4 regions of the Kocuria sp. ICS0012 genome follow, and region 3 is predicted to be linked to each of the others. Evidence: riboswitches for the same ligand, from Rfam matches in the RefSeq annotation. Region 3 holds a riboswitch; each other region holds the start of a gene.
What was found. Region 3 has a riboswitch for S-adenosylmethionine ahead of A5728_RS10200 (bifunctional o-acetylhomoserine/o-acetylserine sulfhydrylase). Riboswitches for the same ligand answer to the same signal wherever they lie in the genome.

Region 1: it holds a riboswitch for S-adenosylmethionine, as region 3 does, so the genes downstream of both, A5728_RS07855 (cobalamin-independent methionine synthase II family protein) here and A5728_RS10200 (bifunctional o-acetylhomoserine/o-acetylserine sulfhydrylase) in region 3, are expected to answer to the same signal.
Region 2: it holds a riboswitch for S-adenosylmethionine, as region 3 does, so the genes downstream of both, A5728_RS08010 (LLM class flavin-dependent oxidoreductase) here and A5728_RS10200 (bifunctional o-acetylhomoserine/o-acetylserine sulfhydrylase) in region 3, are expected to answer to the same signal.
Region 4: it holds a riboswitch for S-adenosylmethionine, as region 3 does, so the genes downstream of both, A5728_RS03105 (methylenetetrahydrofolate reductase) here and A5728_RS10200 (bifunctional o-acetylhomoserine/o-acetylserine sulfhydrylase) in region 3, are expected to answer to the same signal.

Annotation. Positions count from the first base shown of each region.
Region 1 is NZ_LZMM01000046.1:141,830-146,446, reverse strand. It holds gene A5728_RS07865 (IclR family transcriptional regulator) at 1-700, shown strand, start outside; partial or broken gene A5728_RS07860 (3-hydroxybutyrate dehydrogenase) at 913-1,661, opposite strand; SAM riboswitch class I at 1,912-1,998, shown strand; gene A5728_RS07855 (cobalamin-independent methionine synthase II family protein) at 2,013-3,224, shown strand; gene A5728_RS07850 (MFS transporter) at 3,576-4,617, shown strand, end outside.
Region 2 is NZ_LZMM01000046.1:176,421-181,037, forward strand. It holds gene A5728_RS08000 (aliphatic sulfonate ABC transporter substrate-binding protein) at 1-1,002, opposite strand, end outside; gene A5728_RS08005 (ABC transporter ATP-binding protein) at 1,007-1,810, opposite strand; SAM riboswitch class I at 1,818-1,909, opposite strand; SAM riboswitch class IV at 2,038-2,152, shown strand; gene A5728_RS08010 (LLM class flavin-dependent oxidoreductase) at 2,230-3,645, shown strand; gene A5728_RS08015 (hypothetical protein) at 3,837-4,088, shown strand; gene A5728_RS14790 (hypothetical protein) at 4,116-4,289, shown strand; gene A5728_RS08020 (hypothetical protein) at 4,293-4,607, shown strand.
Region 3 is NZ_LZMM01000061.1:48,406-53,022, reverse strand. It holds gene A5728_RS10205 (homoserine O-acetyltransferase) at 1-1,139, opposite strand, end outside; gene A5728_RS10200 (bifunctional o-acetylhomoserine/o-acetylserine sulfhydrylase) at 1,142-2,530, opposite strand; SAM riboswitch class IV at 2,607-2,727, opposite strand; gene A5728_RS14530 (hypothetical protein) at 2,692-3,033, opposite strand; gene A5728_RS10195 (VOC family protein) at 3,695-4,333, shown strand; gene A5728_RS10190 (CPBP family intramembrane glutamic endopeptidase) at 4,385-4,617, opposite strand, start outside.
Region 4 is NZ_LZMM01000024.1:114,912-119,528, forward strand. It holds gene A5728_RS14415 (thermonuclease family protein) at 86-934, shown strand; gene A5728_RS14685 (hypothetical protein) at 1,058-1,333, opposite strand; gene A5728_RS14690 (thiamine pyrophosphate-binding protein) at 1,330-1,761, opposite strand; SAM riboswitch class IV at 1,933-2,049, shown strand; gene A5728_RS03105 (methylenetetrahydrofolate reductase) at 2,130-3,083, shown strand; gene metE (5-methyltetrahydropteroyltriglutamate--homocysteine S-methyltransferase) at 3,281-4,617, shown strand, end outside.

The DNA of each region.
Region 1 (4,617 bases), on a different contig from region 3:
CGGATCCACCGCGGCCATCGCCCACCGCACGGGGCTGACCCGGCCCACCGCGCACCGATTGCTCGCAGCGCTCGCCGCCGAGGGGTTCGTGGACCGCACGGAGGACGGCAACTGGGCCCTGGGTCCCGAACTGCACATCCTGGGCACGGTGGCCGCCCAACGTTATCCCGCCCAGGACCTCGCGACCCCGTGCCTGCAGCGGCTCGCCGAGGCCACGGGCGAGTCCGCGTTCTTCTCCGCTCGCCGCGGCAACGAGGTCATCTGCCTGGCCCGGGTGGAGGGGGCGTTCCCGGTGCGCTCGCACGTGCTCTACGAGGGCCTGCGGTTGCCCCTGGGCGTGGCCTCCGCGGGACTCGCGATCCTCGGTCACCTACCCCCGGACCAATTGGAGACCGCCCTCGCGGACACCCGGGAGGAGCGGACGCGCCTCGGTCCACAGCACGACGACGCTCACGTCCGCCGCCTCGTCGCCCAGGTCCGGGAGGACGGCTGGTCCCTGAACCCCGGACGTATTGTGGAGGGCTCGTGGGGCATGGCGGCCGCGGTGTTCGACGCGACCGGCCAACCCCGCTACGCACTCTCCCTGACGGGGATCGAACCCCGGTTCACCGCGGAACGCAGACCCCGCCTCGGGGCGGCTTTGCTGGACCAGGCCCACAGGCTCTCCACGGCGCTGCGCGCGGGGGCCACGACCGTGTGAACCGGACGCAGCGGCGTCGTCCCGTACCGTCAGACCCCGCGTTCTCGCACCCCGGAACATCTGTGTCCCGATACCGCATGCGTTGTGCGACTGCGGGTGTTTTTTCGGGACGCAGATGTTCGGGCCCTTGGCCGGAGAGGGGCCGTGGAACGCGGGCCATTGCCTCGACACCGAACGGCAGCGAGGGTGGACGCGGCGACGTCGCCCCGCACTCAGAACGCCGTCCAGCCACCGTCCATCGTGTAGGACGCACCCGTGACCATGCCCGCGGACGGGCCGGCCAGGAACGCGATGAGCTCGCCAACCTCCTCGGGTTCCACGAGGCGCTTGATCGCGGACTCGGTGAGCATGATCTTCTCGATCACCTGGTCCTCGGGGATCCTGTGGGTCGCGGCCTGGTCCTTGATCTGCTTGTCCACGAGCGGGGTGTGCACGTAGCTGGGGTTGACGCAGTTGCTGGTCACACCGTGCTCAGCGCCCTCCAGGGCCACGGTCTTGGACAGCCCTTCGAGCCCATGCTTGGCCGTGACGTACGCGGATTTGTACGCGGACGCGCGCAGACCGTGGATGGAGGAGACGTTGATGATCCGGCCCCATCCGCGCTCGTACATGTGCGGCAGTGCGGCACGGATCAGCAGGAACGGAGCCTCGAGCATGAGCGTGAGGATGCGGTGGAAGTCCGCGGGGTCGAAGTCCTGCACGGGGGCCACCTTTTGGATCCCCGCGTTGTTGACCAGGATGTCCACGTCCAGGCTCAGTTCGGCGAGCGCGGCGGTATCCGAGAGGTCCACGACCCAGGCTTCCCGCCCACCTCGGAGGCCGTCGTCTGAGCGGCTTCTTCATTGATATCCGCGACGACCACGTGGGCGCCGCGGTCCGCGAACGCCTGCACGGCGGCGCGGCCGATCCCGCTGGCCCCACCGGTGACCAGGGCCTTCTTCCCCCCGAGTGATTGCTCCATGACAGCCTCTTTGCGCGTGGACGGTTCTCCTACCGCGTCACGCTACGCCCCGAGGGCCGCCGGGTCACGATCCGGAACGGACCACCCCGGACCAGCTACGAGTCACGGCCCGCACCGGAGTCCGCCGGGTCACGGAAGCCCCGGTGACCCCAGCCCGAGGGGCCGGGGCAGGAGGAACCCGGGGAGCGGCGTCGTCGTCCGACACGCCACAACTGGCGTCCACTCCTCGCGATGCTGTTGGATGGAGCAGTACCCATCCAGAGCGGCCGAGAGATCTGGCTCGTGGAAGCCGCAGCAACCGGGGTGACACCGGTGCTAACGCCAGGACCGATGGAAAGGAACAGCACAGCCATGCCCTTGAACACCGATCGCATCCAGACCACCCACGTGGGCTCCCTGCCTCGCACGCCCGAGCTGCTGAAGGCCAACAACCGTTTCCAGGCGGGCGAGATCGACCTCTCCCAGCTGGGCGAGGCGCTCGACGAAGGCGTCGCAGAGATCGTGCGCACCCAGCGCGAGATCGGCATCGACATCGTCAACGACGGCGAGTACGGCCACACCACGTCCGGCGCCGTGGACTACGGGGCCTGGTGGAACTACTCGTTCCACCGCCTGGGCGGGCTGACCCCCACGGACGAGGACCGGTGGAACGAGGGCGAGAAGCACCGTTCCAGCCCGGGACACATCGTGCTCACGAGCTTCCCCGACCGCCGCGACCGGGAGCGCTTCCGGGACGCCTATGAGGACCCCACAGCGGGCGTGCTCGTGCACCGCAACACGGTCTCCCAGCCCAAGATCACGGGCCCGCTGACCTACACGGGTCAGGAGGCTGTGGCCGGGGACATCCGCCGCGTGAAGGACGCGATGGCCCTGAACGGTGCCACGCAGGGCTTCGTCGCGGCACTGTCCCCCGGCTCCTGCGCGCGCGTGAAGAACGAGTACTACGCCACGGACGAGGAACTGGTCTACGCGTGCGCGGACGTGATGCGCGAGGAGTACAAGGCCATCGTAGACGCCGGACTGACCGTGCAGATCGACGACCCCTCGATCGCCGAGTCCTGGGACCAGATCAACCCCGAGCCCACCGTGGAGGACTACCTGGCCTTCACCCAGCTGCGCGTGGACGCGCTGAACTACGCACTGCGCGACCTCCCCGAGGAGCAGATCCGCTTCCACCTGTGCTGGGGTTCGTGGCACGGCCCGCACACCACGGACCTCGAGTTCAAGTACCTCGTGGACCTCATGCTCACCATCCGCGCGCAGGGCTACAGCTTCGAGGCGTCCAGCCCGCGCCACGGCCACGAGTGGAAGGTCTGGAAGGACCACCAGCTGCCCGAGGGCAAGGTGGTCTACCCCGGTTTCGTCTCGCACTCGACCAACGTGGTGGAGCACCCCGAGCTCGTGGCGGACCGGATCGAGCAGTACGCGTCCGTGGTGGGCAAGGAGAACGTGATCGCCTCTACGGACTGCGGTCTGGGCGGGCGGTTGCACCCGCAGATCGCGCTGGCCAAGCTCGAGTCCCTCGTGGAGGGTGCGCGGATCGCGTCCGAGCGCCTGTTCTGATCAGGCCGCGCGGCTGGTCCTGCAGCTTTTAGTCCCACCGCGTCGCTGACCGTTCCGGTTCCCCGATCTTCCCGGACGACGCCGCCCGCCCCCTTCCGCTGCGCCCGCACCTTCCACGGTGCGGCACGGCGGGAGGGGGCGTTGCCGTGTCATGAACGCGTCACAACGGCCGACATGCTGCCCGCCCGGGTGAACGGCCCGGGAAAAATATACGATTTAGTACACGAAACGTGTGGTGCGCTTCACATTCTTTCGTACACTTATTTCGAGGCCAATCGGTCGGTTATTCCCCTGATCCACCCCGCCACTGGCACCCCACGGACCCCGCGTCCGCCGATCCTGGAGACCCACATGGCATCCACCACCTCAGCGCCCGCTCAGCCGGCGCACACCATGACCCGAGAAGAGCGCAAGGTCCTTGCGGGCACCCTCGTGGGCACCACCATCGAGTGGTACGACTTCTTCATCTATGCGCAGGCGGCCGCCTTCATCCTGGCCACCCACTTCTTCAACCCGGCGGGCGAGCAGAACGCCACGCTGGGACAGATCGTCGCCTGGGCGTCCCTGGGCATCAGCTTCCTCTTCCGTCCCCTGGGTGCGATCGTGGCCGGTCACATCGGTGACAAGTACGGGCGCAAGATCACCCTGGTCATGACCCTCTTCGGGATGGGCGCGGCCACCACGCTGATCGGCCTGCTGCCCACGTACGAGCAGATCGGTATCGCGGCCCCCATCATCCTGCTGGTCCTGCGTATCCTGCAGGGCTTCTCCGCCGGTGGTGAGTGGGGTGGTGCGGCCCTGATGTCCGTGGAGCACGCGCCCGCGAACAAGCGCGGCTTCTTCGGCGCCTACCCCCAGATCGGTGTGCCCCTGGGCGTGCTGATGGCCACCCTGTTCATGTTCGGTCTGAGCACCATCCTGACCCCCGAGCAGTTCGAGGCCTGGGGCTGGCGCGTTCCGTTCCTGTTCTCCATCGTGCTGATCTTCGTGGGTTGGCTGATCCGCCGCTCCGTGGACGAGTCCCCCGTGTTCCTGGAGATGCGCCAGCGCGCCAAGGAGTCCTCCGCTCCCCTGGACCAGCTGTTCCGGACCAACTCCCCGCAGGTCATCCTGGCCGCGCTGATCTTCGCCGCGAACAACGCCGCGGGCTACCTGGTCATCGCGTTCTTCGCGTCCTACGGCACCAAGACCCTGGGGATGTCCCGCCCCGAGACGCTGATCGCCACCCTCGTGGGCGGCGTCGGGTGGCTCATCTTCACGATGTTCGGCGGGTGGATCTCGGACAAGATCGGGCGCAAGCTCACGTTCCAGATCGGCTACGGCATCATCATCCTGTGGGCCATCCCCATGTGGTGGATGCTCAACACGGCGTCCCTGCCCCTGTTCGCGGCCG
Region 2 (4,617 bases), on a different contig from region 3:
GGCGTGTTGTGCGTAGTGCTGCTCCACGATGTTCGCGAGCGCCTCGTCCACGTCCTGCTGCGAGGAGACGTCCCCGGATTCCACCAGGATGGGCCCGACCCGCTCGAGCACCGCGAGCTGTTCGGGGCCCGGAACGGGGTCGATGTCCAGGTGGGTGCGCTGCCAGACCCGCCGGGCGGTGTCGCGATCGATGCTCGCGCCTTCCGCGAGGATCGCGATCCCCTCCTCCGGGTGCTGCAGCGCCCACTGCCGCGCGTAGGCGTACGTGTTCACCACGTCCTGCGCACCCGTGGGGTTCAGCTGCAGGAACACCTCCCGCGCGTTGAGGAACCCGTACGTGTTGAACTCCAACTGCCGGTGGAACAGCACGTCCCCGGCCTTCTCCGCGGCGGCCATCACGGGGTCCAGTCCGGACCATGCGGCCACCTGACCGGTGTCCAGCGCGGTGCGCCCGTCCGCGTGCTGCAGGTTCACCACGGTGACGTCCTGTGCGCTCATGCCCGCCGCGCCGAGGGACTGCAGGAGGAAGAAGTACGGATCCGTGCCCTTCGTCGCGGCCACGGACGTGCCCGCGAGATCCGCCACGGTGCGCACGGGGGAGTCCGGGGTGCGCACGAGCGCGGACCACTCGGGCTGTGAGAACAGGTCGATCGTCCTGATCGGCGAGCGGTTGGCACGCGCGAGCAGTGCGGCGGAACCTGCCGTGGAGCCCACGTCCACGACCCCAGCGCGTAGCGACTCGTTGGCCTTGTTGGAACCGGCCGAGTACACCCACGTTACGGTCTGGCCGTGGGCCTCGGCGACCTTCTCGAGCCAGCCCTTGGCCTTGATGATCAGGGACAGCGGGTTGTAGGTCGCGTAGTCCAGGTAGATCTCGTGCGCGGAACCGCCGGCCACACCGCGGCCCGGACCTTCGCCCTCCATGACGCATCCGCTCAGGGGCAGCGCCAGCGCGGACAGGCCGAGTGCCTGCAGTGCGCGGCGTCGGGACAACTGCGCCATGCGCTCAGCGCTCCACGCCGAGCAGGGCCAACAGGTGGGCGCGCAGCGCGGTGATCTCACTGTCCTCGCGGGAGCGCGGGCGGGCCAGCTCGGGGGAGATGATCTCGGCGATGGTCGCGGGGCCCGTGGCCGTTTCCCGCGCGAGCACCACCACGTGATCGGAGAGCACCAGGGCTTCCTCGACGTCGTGGGTGACCATGAGCACGGTCGTGGGATCGGCGCGGTGCACGTCCAGCAACAGGTCCTGCATCCTGATCCGGGTCAGGGCGTCCAGGGCCCCGAAGGGCTCGTCCAACAACAGGACCCGAGGGTTCCGTGCCAGGGCCCTGGCCAGGGATGCGCGCTGTGCCATGCCCCCGGAGATCTCCGCGGGACGGTGATTCGCGTGGTGGGACAGGCCCACGAGCTCCAACAGCTGCGCCACCCGCTGCTTCCCCTCCCGGGCGGGAGTCCCGTCGGGCAGACCCAGCGCCACGTTGCGGGCCACGCTGCGCCACGGCAGCAACCGCGGTTCCTGGAAGCCGACGGCGCAGCGCGGGTCGATCTCGCGCACCACCGAGTCGTCGATCCGGACTTCGCCCTCGCTCGCCGTGCCGAGCCCGGCCACGGCGCGTAACAGGGTGGACTTGCCGCAGCCCGAGGGGCCCAGGACCGAGACGATCTCGCCCGGGCGCACCGTGAACGTCACATCCTGCAACACCCGGTGCGTTCCGGGTCCCTGGTGCGCGGGGAAGGACTTGCCGACCCGGTCGAAGATGACCGCCGCGGCGTCGACGGCAGATTCCGGGCGCGTGAGGATATGGCTCAATTCATCAACTCCATCGTTCCTGGCATTAGCACCTTGCCCGCGTGGGGCTGGTTGCTGCGACGTCAACGAGCCAGGTCTCTCAGCCGCTCCGGATGGGAACCCCACCATTGAACGGGCCGGGAGCCCGCGGGTGCAAATCGTGTGACGCGCCGGGGCGCCGTCGTGACGTGCCGTAACCCGAGGTGTTTCCGAGGACCGGGGATCCCCGTTAGGATCAATGCCACAACGATCACGAGTTCCGACGTTTAGCCCTGGCTTGTCGGACGGCAACCCTCTCCCGTAGCGGGGTGCCCCAGGTGAGGATCGGGCCGCATGACACACCGCATGCGGCAAGTACGGCGCCACACAAGCGCGCTGGACCCGCAAGGTAGGCCGCCGTAGGTGGTGCACGGGGCGCGGGTCGTGTTCCTGCTGAGGGGCTGACCGAGATGAGCAAACGGATTTCCGTCAACGCGTTCGACATGACCTGCGTGGATCACCAGAGCTTCGGGTTGTGGCGCCACCCGCGGTCCCGGGCCACCGAGTACAACACCATCGAGTACTGGACGGAGCTGGCCAAGCTGCTGGAGCGGGGCAAGTTCGACGCACTGTTCCTTGCGGACGTGGTGGGCATCTACGACATCTACAAGAACTCCGCGGCTCCGGCCGTGCGTGACGGGGCCCAGGTCCCGGTCAACGACCCGTTCATGCAGGTCTCGGCCATGGCCGCCGTGACCGAGCACCTGGGCTTCGGCGTGACGAGCGCGGTGACCTACGAGCAGCCCTACACCCTGGCCCGCAAGTACGCCACACTGGATCACCTCACCAAGGGCCGCGTGGGATTCAACGTGGTGACCTCCTACCTTCCGTCCGCTGCGGAGAACCAGGGCCTGCCGCGCCAGATCGAGCACGATACGCGTTACGAGATCGCGGAGGAGTTCCTGGACGTGTGCTACAAGCTCTGGGAGGGCTCGTGGGAGGAGGACGCCGTGGTTCAGAACCGTGAGACGGGTGTCTACGCGGATCCCACCAAGGTCCATCCCATCCGGCACAGCGGGGAGCACTTCACGGTTCCCGGAGCGGGGCTCACGGCACCGTCCCCGCAGCGCACACCGCTGATCTTCCAGGCCGGCGCGTCCTCGCGCGGGCAGGCGTTCGCGGGTAAGCACGCGGAAGCCGTGTTCATCGGCGGGTTGCGCCCGGACCTCACACGTTTCGTGACTGACAAGATCCGCGACCGGGCTCAGGCCGAGGGCCGCAGCCGTGACGACGTCAAGATCTACGCGATGCTCTCCGTGGTCGTCGCGGACACGGACGAGCAGGCCCAGGAGAAGTACCGCGATTACCTGCAATACGTGGACCTGGAGGCCTCCCAGGCGATCATCGGTGGGTGGTCCGGCGTGGACCTGTCCCAGTTCGACGAGGACGAGGCCCTGAACTACATCAAGACCGACTCCATCCAGTCCTTCCTGACCCCGTTCACGCTGCAGTCCAAGGACAAGCAGTGGACGCGCGAGGAGATCGCCAAGCACTGCGCCCTGGGCGGGATGGGTGCCGTGCTCGTGGGCTCCGCACAGACCGTCGCGGATCAGCTCGAGACCTGGGTGGACGAGGGCGGCCTGGACGGCATCAACCTGGCCTACCACGTGAGCCCCGGTTCCTTCGAGGACTTCGTCGAGTACGTGGTCCCCGAGTTGCAGAAGCGCGGGCGCTACCGCACCGAGTACGAGGGCACCACCCTGCGCGAGTCCCTCTACGGCGAGGGCCAGCCGCGGGTCAAGGACACCCACCCCGCCGCGGCCTACCGGGGCGCCTTCGCGGGCGCGAGCTCCGTGGCCACGGCCAGCTCACGCTGAGCCGCCCCGAGCCAGGGGACGACGCAGCGCCGCACCTTCCCGAGGGCACGCGCGACACGCCGCGGCGGCGTTCGCCGAGCACGTGCGGGAGCCCGGACTGTCCTGCCCCGTGGTGGACGGGGGGTGCGGCACGGGACACGCGACCGCGGAGCGCGCACCCGCAGCTGCTGCCGGCGGGCGCTGTGGTGCTGGTGGCGTTCCAGGCCGTGGACGGCGGCCGGCCGGTGGTCTTCTTCGACCATGCGGTGGCGCCCGACTGGCGCTGGCACCCGGACGTGATGGCGGGCCGCCTCTACCGCGCTGGGTTCACGGAGCGGTGGCGCGCAGTGAACCGCCCGGATGCCGAGCACCGTTTCCCAGAGTGTCACCTGCTGACGGTCAAGGAGACGGCCGAGGTACCGTCGGTCCCGGTGGACCGGGGCTGCTCGGCGGGCAGCTGCTGAGCCGACCCGGCGGCCGGGCGGGAGGCCGTGCGAAAGCCGCGGGGTGCCGGGCGGAACGTGCGGGGCACCGCACGACAAGACGGACGATCGGTGGAAGAGGCGGCGGGGAGTGGCAAGGCCAAGGAATGGGGGGTGCTGATGGAGCTGGGCCTGGTCGTGGTGGGCTTCCCGCTGTCGGTGCTGGCTCCCCAGGTGCTGTGACAGGTGTTCGGGGAGCACCAGGCCGTGGGGGCGGTCAGGCTCCTCGCGCAGTTCCTCGGGGTCTGCATGGTCGTCGTGGGGCTCATGCTGGTGGACACGCTGCTGGACGCCCTGTTCTTCGCCCTGACCCGGAGCCGGGTGGCCACCCAGATCTGCTCGGCGGCCGTGTTCGTCGCGGTGGTCGCGGCACTGTTCTCCGTGTGGGTGTCCTGGTCCCTGGGGCTCGTGCTGACGAGCGTGGTGTCCGCTCTGGTGGTGCTGCTCTTCTCGAAGCTCGCCACTGAGCGGTACGCCGCTCTGCTGGGGCGGGACGGTTGAGCGAGGAAGT
Region 3 (4,617 bases):
TCCCGCAGCAACATGCCCACCTGCGGAGTCTCGATCAGGAACCCGTCGTGCCCGCTCGGGGACGTGATCGTGTGCAGCTCCTGCTCCCCCGGCAGCGCAGCCACGAGTTCGGCGGATTCCGAGGGGAAGAACAACCGATCGGAGTCCACCGCGGCCACGAGCCACTCGCACCGGGTGCGGGCGAGGACGTCCCGTAGCTCGCCGCGGCCCCGAGCGACGTCGTGCGACATCAAGGTCTCGTTGACACTCAGGTACGAGTTCGCGTCGAAGCGGCCCGCGAGTTTGGACGCCTGGTGGTCCAGGTAGCTCTCCACCTGGTACCGACCGCGGTCCGCGACGTGGGTGGCCTCGGGGTCCTCACGGGGTTGGGGGTCGCGGCCGAAGCGCGTCTCCAGCTCGTGCGCGCTGCGATAGGTGATGTGCGCGATCCGCCGCGCGAGCCCCAGACCCGCCTCCGGGTACTCGCCCGCGTAGTAGTCGCCGCCCCGGAAGTTCGGGTCCTGGCGGATCGCGAGCGACTGTGCCTGTCCCCACGCGAGCTGCTCGGCACCCACGCGCGCGTTGGCCGCGATCACGGCGCACGCGGCCACCCGATCCGGGTGGGACACGGCCCACTCGAGGGCGCGCGCCCCGCCCATGGACCCGCCGATCACGAGCCGCCACCGGGAGACTCCGAGCGCCCGAGCGAGCAGGGCCTCCGCGGTCACCGAGTCCCGCACGGTCACGCGCGGGAAACGCGAGCCCCACGGGACGCCGTCCGGTGCGGGGCTCGCGGGTCCCGTGCTGCCGTAGCACCCACCCAGGATGTTGGCGCACACCACGAAGTAGCGGTCCGTGTCGATCGCGGCACCCGGGCCCACGAGTCCGTCCCACCAACCGTCCGCCGCGGCGGCCGCGCCCTCGGGAGCGCTCGCGGCGTCCTCATGCCCCGCACCACCGCGCGCCACGTGCGTGTCACCCGTGAGCGCGTGCTCGATCAGCACCGCGTTGGAACCGTCCGCCGCGAGCTCGCCCCACGTCTCGTACGCGAGGTGCACGTCCGGCAGCCGGAACCGGGACTCGAGCACGAGCTCGCCGAGTTCGGCCCGCCGTACGACGCCGTCGCGCCGCGTGCGCGGCCCGTTGCCCACGACCGTCATGGTCAGTTCCCCGTGTCCTCCGCCGACGACGCCGCGTCGCCGGCAGCGTCGCCGCGCGCACCCACCGCGGCGAATCCGGACTCGAGGTCCGCGAGGATGTCGTCGATGCCCTCGACACCCACGGACAGCCGCACGAATCCCGGTTCCACGCCGGCCGCGAGCTGCTCCTCGTCCTTGAGCTGGGCGTGCGTCGTGGAGGCGGGGTGAATCACGAGCGAGCGCACGTCGCCGATGTTCGCCACGTTGGAGTGCAGGCTCAGGGCGTCCACGAACGCGACACCGGCGTCCCGGCCGCCGTCGAGCACGAAACCGAGCACCGACCCGGCACCCTTGGGCGCGTACTTCAGGGCGCGGTCGTGCCAGCGCGAGGACTCGAGACCGGCGTAGGACACCGAGCGCACCTCGGGGCGGGCCTCGAGCCACTCGGCGACCTTCTGCGCGTTGGCCACGTGACGTTCCATGCGCAACGACAGCGTCTCGATGCCCTGCTCGATCAAGAACGCGTTGAACGGAGAGATCGAGGTCCCCAGATCGCGCAGCAACTGCACACGCGCTTTGAGGATGTACGAGAGGTTGACGCCGAAGGCCCCGTCCGCACCGAGATCGCGGGCGTAGACGAGCCCGTTGTACGTCTCGTCCGGCTGGTTGAAACCGGGGAAGCGCTCGGGGTCCCGCGAGTAGTCGAACGCTCCGGTGTCCACGATGAACCCGCCGATCGCCGTGCCGTGGCCGCCCAGGAACTTGGTGGCCGAGTGCAGCACGATGTCCGCGCCCCACTCGATGGGCCGCACCAGGTAGGGCGTGGCGATCGTGTTGTCCACGATGAGCGGGACACCCGCCTCGTGGGCGATCCCGGCGATCGTCTCGATGTCGAGCACGTCGTTGCGGGGGTTCGGGATGGATTCACCGAAGAACGCCACGGTGTTCTCGCGCACCGCGTCCCGCCACTGCGCGGGATTGTCCGGGTCCGAGACGAACGTGGTCTCCACGCCCATGCGCGGCAGCGTGTGCTTGAGCAGGTTGTACGACCCGCCGTACAGGGACGGGCTGGCCACCACGTGGGTTCCGGCGCCGCCCAGGTTGAGGATCGCGAGCGTGGCCGCGGCCTGCCCGGAGGAGACCATCAGGGCCCCCACGCCGCCCTCGAGGGACGCGACCCGGTTCTCCACGACCTCCGTGGTGGGGTTGGTCAGGCGCGAGTAGATGGGACCCATCTCCTCGAGCGCGAACCGGGCCGCCGCCGTGCGGGCGTCCGGGAACACGAAGGACGTGGTCTGGTGGATCGGCAGGGCGCGCGACCCGGTCACAGGGTCGGGGTTCTGGCCCGCGTGGATCTGTCGGGTCTCGAACGACCAGCCCTGGGGATTGTCGGGGGTGGGAGCGGTGCTCATGGCCGTACTCCTTCTCGGAAGGATCAGGGGTCCGGTGGCGATCCGCACGGTGCCCGTGCTGTGACCGGGCACCAATGACCCGCGCTTGCCGCACGACGTCGGTCGACGCCACGGCCAGGTCCTCACCCAGGGCACCCCACCGCGGAAGGGAGGGTTGCCGGTCAGCTAGCTGGGGCTTCGCGCTGACTCTCGTGACCTATTACCTCATTGTCCGAACCCGGCGGGGCGGGAGTCAAGCCGGGGACGCTGCGAGCGGGCTCGGGGTCAGTGGCCGCTCGTTCCTGCTGTTCCATCTCCCGGGTGTGCAGTTCCCGGTCCTTCATCTCATGTGGATGGACGTAGAACAGACCCGTGAGCACCGCGATCACGAACACCGCGAGCATCACGAAGAACAACGGCCGCACGCCGGTCAGGTAGATGACGGGGATGGCCAGCACCGTGACCAACCCGCCCCCGAAGAACGGTTCGAACACCAGCTGCTTGTAACCGAACGCCTCGAACACCGGGTCTTGGCCTCCGGGTCCACCACGCGCATGAGGATCAGCCCGGTGGCGGTCACCCCCATGGACGGGTGGTAGTCACCGATACCGCGCGCGAGCCAGTAGCGACCGATGATGTGGGGTGCCAACCACAGGAAAATGGCCACGTTGAACGCGATGCCGACCACCGCCAGGATGGTGAACGCCGCCAGCCACGGCCGCGATGGACATGTGCAGGGAGAACGGTTCCACGGAGGACGGGCAGCTGGTCATAGTGCCAGCGGAGTAGTACTCGTCGCTGCGGAACAGGCTCTGGACCCAACCCACCTTGACGCGCACGAACTTCCCCAGGAGCAGGGCGACTCGGAGGATCAGGAGTGTGAAACCGACGGCATTTGCGGACACGGGAACCACCTCGTAGTGATCGGGATCGATATCGGTCTCAGGTCATATAGCGAGGGTTCGGTCGGAGACTCCCCGGCTGATGCTGCGAACTCCAGCCTTTGAGACGCGCGTCTCGTGGACCTGGACCAACACAGTCCCCGCCCGGATCAGCCGTCCCGATGCCAGGTCTCGGGAGGTGCGGAGAGCCGGCCCTGCCCACCGGACCGGGCGGCGCAGGTCACACACTCGCCGGGCTCGCGCTCGATTTGGTGGCCCGTGTGGCCGGTGCCACCATGGCGTCATGAACTTGGATCACGTTTCCTTCGCGGCTCAGCCCGACGGCCTCGAGGCCACCACCGAACGCATCGCGAACCGGTTGGGGATCGAACCGGTCAAGGGCGGTGTGCACCCCCGTTTCGGCACCCGGAACATGATCCTGCCGCTCACCGACCACCAGTACGTGGAGGTCGTCACGGTGCTCGAGCACCCCGCCGCGGAGAAGGCGCCGTTCGGTCAGGCCGTCCGTGCCCGTTCCGACGCCGGCGGCGGCTGGCTCGGCTGGGTCGTAGAGGTCCCCGACCTCGCGCCCTTCGAGGCCAAGCTGGGCCGCCCCTCCGTGCCCGGTGGCCGGTTGTTCCCCGACGGTCGGCAGCTCGAATGGCATCAGATCGGCGTGAAGGGTTTGATCTCCGACCCGCAGTTGCCGTTCATGGTGCACTTCGATTCCGAGGACGAGATGCACCCGTCCCAGGCGCGGATCACGGACGTCCGGTTGAGCGGGATGGAGATCGCCGGCTCCCCCGACCGCGTCACGGAGTGGCTCGGCGGTCCCGTGGAGGACGTCCTGGGCTCGCTGGACGTCACCTGGTGCGCCCCCAACGGCACCCCCGGGGTCATGGCCGTCTCGTTCGACACCCCGGACGGCACCGTCACCATTTGATCTGGTTCCCTTCGGTGCGGCCGACGACGCCGCTCCGCCCGGTCTCCGGCATCAGCCCGCGAGCAGTTGCGGGGCCAGGAAGCCCACGGTGTCCAGGAGAGCGTGGGCGATCAGCAGCGGCATGAGTCGACCGCCGCGGCGGTAGAGCCACACGAACACGAGTCCCATGACCAGGTTCCCGAGCGTGGGTCCGAACCCCTGGTACAGGTGATAGCTGGCCCGCACCACCGCGGAGGCCACCGCCACGAGCCACCACGACCATCCGAGGGATCGCAAGCGCTCGC
Region 4 (4,617 bases), on a different contig from region 3:
TCCGAGAAGTCGCTGGGCCGCCGGTCCGAGAAGTCGCTGGGCCGCCGGTCCGAGGGCCCGTGCGAGCGCCGTCGTCCTGGCGAGCTTGTTCGCCCTGACCGCGTGCGGCGGCGCCGCAGAGTCCGCGCCCACCCCGGACGACTCGGTGGCCACGGTGGAACGCGTGGTGGACGGGGACACCCTGGACGCCACGATCGCGGGGAAGTCCACGCGGGTGCGGCTGCTGAACATCAATACCCCGGAGGTCGCGCGGGACGGTCAGCCCGGCGAGTGCCTCGCGGACGAGGCCACGGCCAAGCTTGAGGACCTCCTGCCCAAGGGAACCACGATCCACCTGGACTACGACGTGGAACGCACGGACCGCTACGGCCGCACCCTCGCACGAGTGACCCGCGACGACGACGGGTTGAACGCCAACCAGGCACTCGTCAAGGCGGGCCTGGCAACGCCCATGACCGTGGGCGCCAACAGCACGTACCGGCGAGAGATGGACAGCGCGTACAACGTGGCCCAGGCCATGCAGGTCGGTTTCTTCGACCCGAAGCAGGACTGCGCGCCGCCGGGGGAATCCGCATCCCCCGGCACCACAACTTCGAGCACCGCGAGCCCGAGCGCGACGCCGAGTCCCACCCCGTCCTCCACACCCACTCCCACGCCGACGCTCGAGGCGCCTCCCGCGGTCGTGGAGGACGAGGTCGCCGTGGGCGATCCGGCACCCCAGCCCAATCCCGCTCCGCAACCAAGCTACAACTACGACCCCGCCCCCGCGCAGCCCGCGGCACCTCAGCTACCGGCCGCGCCCCGGGTACCTGCTGCCCCGCAGCTGCCGGCGGCACCCCACGTGCCCCCGGCTCCCGAGAGTGATGGCGGCTATCCCGGTTACACCGGCCCCCGGTGCTACGAACCGGGAGGCAAGGTCTGGCACCCGTGCTGAGTCGCTGATGACACGCCAAGGCGCGCTCAACCGGTCGGTTGATCGGGTGGGCGTCCCTGCTTTTCGCCGCGCTTTCGTCACGCGGGTGCACCGGCGAGCCGCCGGATGCACGGCGGCCCGAACTCAGGGTTCCTGCGTGGACGACGTCGCTCCCGGCAGGTCCCAGGGTTCGTGACGACCGGGGTTGGCGGTCGCGCTGCGCAAGGGGGACGGCGTCGTCGTCGAAGCGGGTGCCTGCGAGGACGCGAACCCGCCCGCGGCCGGCGCCGCGGCTATCGAGCGCGAGACCCAGTTCTCGGGTCCCAACTCGGGCATCTTCATGTCCTGCACGTCGTGGGGCAGGATGACCACGGCAGGGCCCAGGTGCCCCCGTGCGGTGCGGAACGCGGTGTCGATCACGGCCTGTGACTGCGGGGCGAGACGGCGGCCTGGACGTACACCGCGACGTCGTCGAGCACCCGTTCCAGGTCGCTCTCCTGCTGCGTGAACGTCCCGAACGAGGGCAGTCCCTGCTGCCCGATGATCGCCACGACCGGCTGATTGTCTATCTCGGCGTCGTAAAGCCCGTTGAGCATGTGGAACGCACCCGGGGAGGACGTCGCGACGCACACGCCCACTTCCCCGCTGAACTTGCCGTAAGCGGTGGCCATGAGGGAGCAGATCTGCTCGTGGGTCGGGCGGATGTACTCCAGACCCTCGCTCTCGCGTGCGGCACGGTCCAGGGCGCCGTCGAACTCGCCGATGCCGTTCCCGGGGAAGCCGAAAACCCGCTGGACCCCCCAGTGCTTGAGGCGCTGGATCAGGAAATCGCTGACGGTCGTCACCATGTCTGCTGTCCGTTCCGGGGCGGTTCGTGCGCCGCGGCACGGGCCGGGGCACGTTCCTCAGTCCACCCCCAATCCGCCCGCTTGGGAAGACGAGCGCGGCGGGAGGCCGGCGGTTCCGTCATCGTTCGTGGGCCTCGTCACGGGGCTGTGCTACGCTTACTCGTAACAAAGGATCATGAGTCCCGGTGCGAAGCTCTGGCTAGCCGGGCGGCAACCCTCCAGCTGTAGTGGGGTGCCCCAGATGAGGATCCGGCCGCCGCGCAACCGCGTGGTCGGCAAGTACGGCGCTCGGAGCTCGTCCTCCGGCGTCCTAAGGCCGGAGGATTTTTTATATGCCCGCACCCCTCGCAGCGTCAGAACCCGCGCCCGTGACTGGCCCGCCCACGGGGACGTCCTGGCTGGTCCGGCGCCCGCGCCGCTCCACGCTCGTCTCGTTCGAAGTGTTCCCGCCGCGGCCCACCGCGGACCCGGACACTGTGTGGCGCAACATCGACGCCATGGCCCAGGCCGGGCCGGATTTCTTCTCCGTCACCCACGGTCACGCCGGCCATCACGGCGTCTCCCGCGAGGCGCTGCGCCACCTGCGCCGCACGACCAAGACCCCGGTCATGGCGCACTTCACGTGCGGTGGCACGGACCGCGCGGGTCTCGAGCGCGCCGTGGACCAGTTGCTGGACGACGGCGTTCGTGACCTCCTCGCGCTGCGCGGCGACCCGCCCCTGGGTACCGGGGCATGGCGGACCCCCGCGGGTGGCCTGGGCCGGGCCTCCCAACTGGTGGAGCTGATCCGGGACGTCGAACGACGTCGCTTCGGCACCGGGTTCCGCCCGGGTCAGCGACCGCTGTCCGTGTCGGTGGCGTGCTACCCGTCCCCCGCGCGTGGCCGCGACTTCGAGGCGGATCTCGCGTCCCTGTGGGACAAGCAGGAGGCCGGCGCGGACTACGCGATCACGCAGGTGCTCTACGAACCCGAGGACTACGCCACGTTCCTGGAACGCGCGCGCTCGGAGGGCATCCACATCCCCGTGGTCGCCGGGCTCATGCCGCTGAGCAACCCTCAAAGGTTGCAGCGCATGACCGAGATCACCGGGGTCCGGGTCCCGGAACGCCTCACCCGGTTCCTGCGCGCCGACACTCCTGAGGAACTGCGCCACCGAGGGGTCGCGGCCACCCTGTCCCTGATCGACGACCTCATGGATCTGGGCTGCGCCGGTTTCCACCTGTACACGTTCAACCGCCCCGAGGCGGCGCTGACCATCCTGGAGCACCTGCGGGTCCGGGATGCCGCACGCGAATACCGAGGCCGCAGCCCCGCGGCCTGACCGCCGCACCAGCCCCGACCGACCCGTGAACCGATCGTGTTGGCTTCGACCGCCACATCCGGGCAGGCCGAAAACCGTTCGTAGCGGCACCACCCACGCTGACGTTCCCCTTACCCCGCCGCGCCGGAGCACACCCGTTGCCGCGGCTCATCACACCCCCTAACCGCCATACCCCACACCAGCTCCGAGGAGTTCCCATGAGCACCCAGCCCGTCCCGTTCCCCGCCGCCACGATCCTGGGCTACCCCCGCATCGGCCCCGACCGCGAGCTCAAGCGCGCACTCGAGTCCTATTGGAAGGACCCGCAACAGCACCCCGCCACCACGGTGCTGGACACCCTCGCCCGGTTGCGTGAGCGCACCGCCACGCGATTGTCCGAACTCGGCCTCACCGCGGATCACGCTGTGCCGTCCGAGGGGTTCGCGGTAGACCACGTCCTGGACACGTCCCTGGCGCTGGGCGCGGTTCCCGCGCGGTTCATCGCGGACGGCTACGAGCCCGCCGCCCCGGACACGCCCCGCGGGATCGAGCTGATCACGGCGTTGTCCCGCGGCACCGATCGGTTGGAGCCGCTCGAGATGACCAAGTGGTTCGACACCAACTACCACTACTACGTACCCGAGATCGGCCCGGACACCCCGTTGCGTGCGAACCCCGAGAGCCTCGTGTCCCGCTACCGGACCACCCTCGGGACCACCGGGATCACCACCCGCCCGGTCCTCGTGGGCCCCGTGAGCCTGCTCTTGCTCTCACGCCCCGAGACCACCGATGCCGTCGCGAGTCACCCCCTGCAGCGCCTCGACGACGTCGTGGCCGAATACGCCGCGATCCTGCGAGCCCTGGCCGAGGCCGGCGTCGAATGGGTGCAACTCGACGAGCCGGCCCTCGCCGCGGACGGGTGGAGTGTGGAACGCACCGAACTCGTGGCCGCCCTCGAGAGCGCCTACACCCAACTCTCGAACGAGCAACAGCGCCCCGCGATCCTCGTGACCGTGGGCTACGGCGATGCCGGCGAGGACGCCCAGCTCGCCCTGGCCCACACGAACGTCGACGCCCTGGCCATCGACCTCGACCGCGGGGACGTCCCCGGCAAGAAGGCACTCGAGGCATGGGGCGAACGCCCCGTCGTGGGCGGCGTCGTGGGCGGGCGCACCGTGTGGCGCACCGACCTCGCGCGCGCCGTCGAGACCCTGGACCGGCTGCGCGCCGCGGCCCGCGGGCCGGTGGCCGTGGGCACCGCGACGCCGCTGCTGCATGTCCCGCACGACGTCGCCCGCGAGACCGCGCTGGATCCGGACGTCACCAGCTGGGTCGCGTTCGCTGACCAGAAGGTGACCGAGGTGGTCGGGCTCGCGCGCGGCGTCGAGCACGGCTGGGATGCCATCCGGGACACCCTGGACGAGGACGCCACGATCCGCGCGGCCCGCGCCGAGCACCCGGCAACTCACAAGGCCGAGATCCGCGAGCGCACCGCCGCGGTGCAGGACGCGGACCGCCAGCGCGCGGACGCCGAACAGCGCCGCGCTGCCCAGCG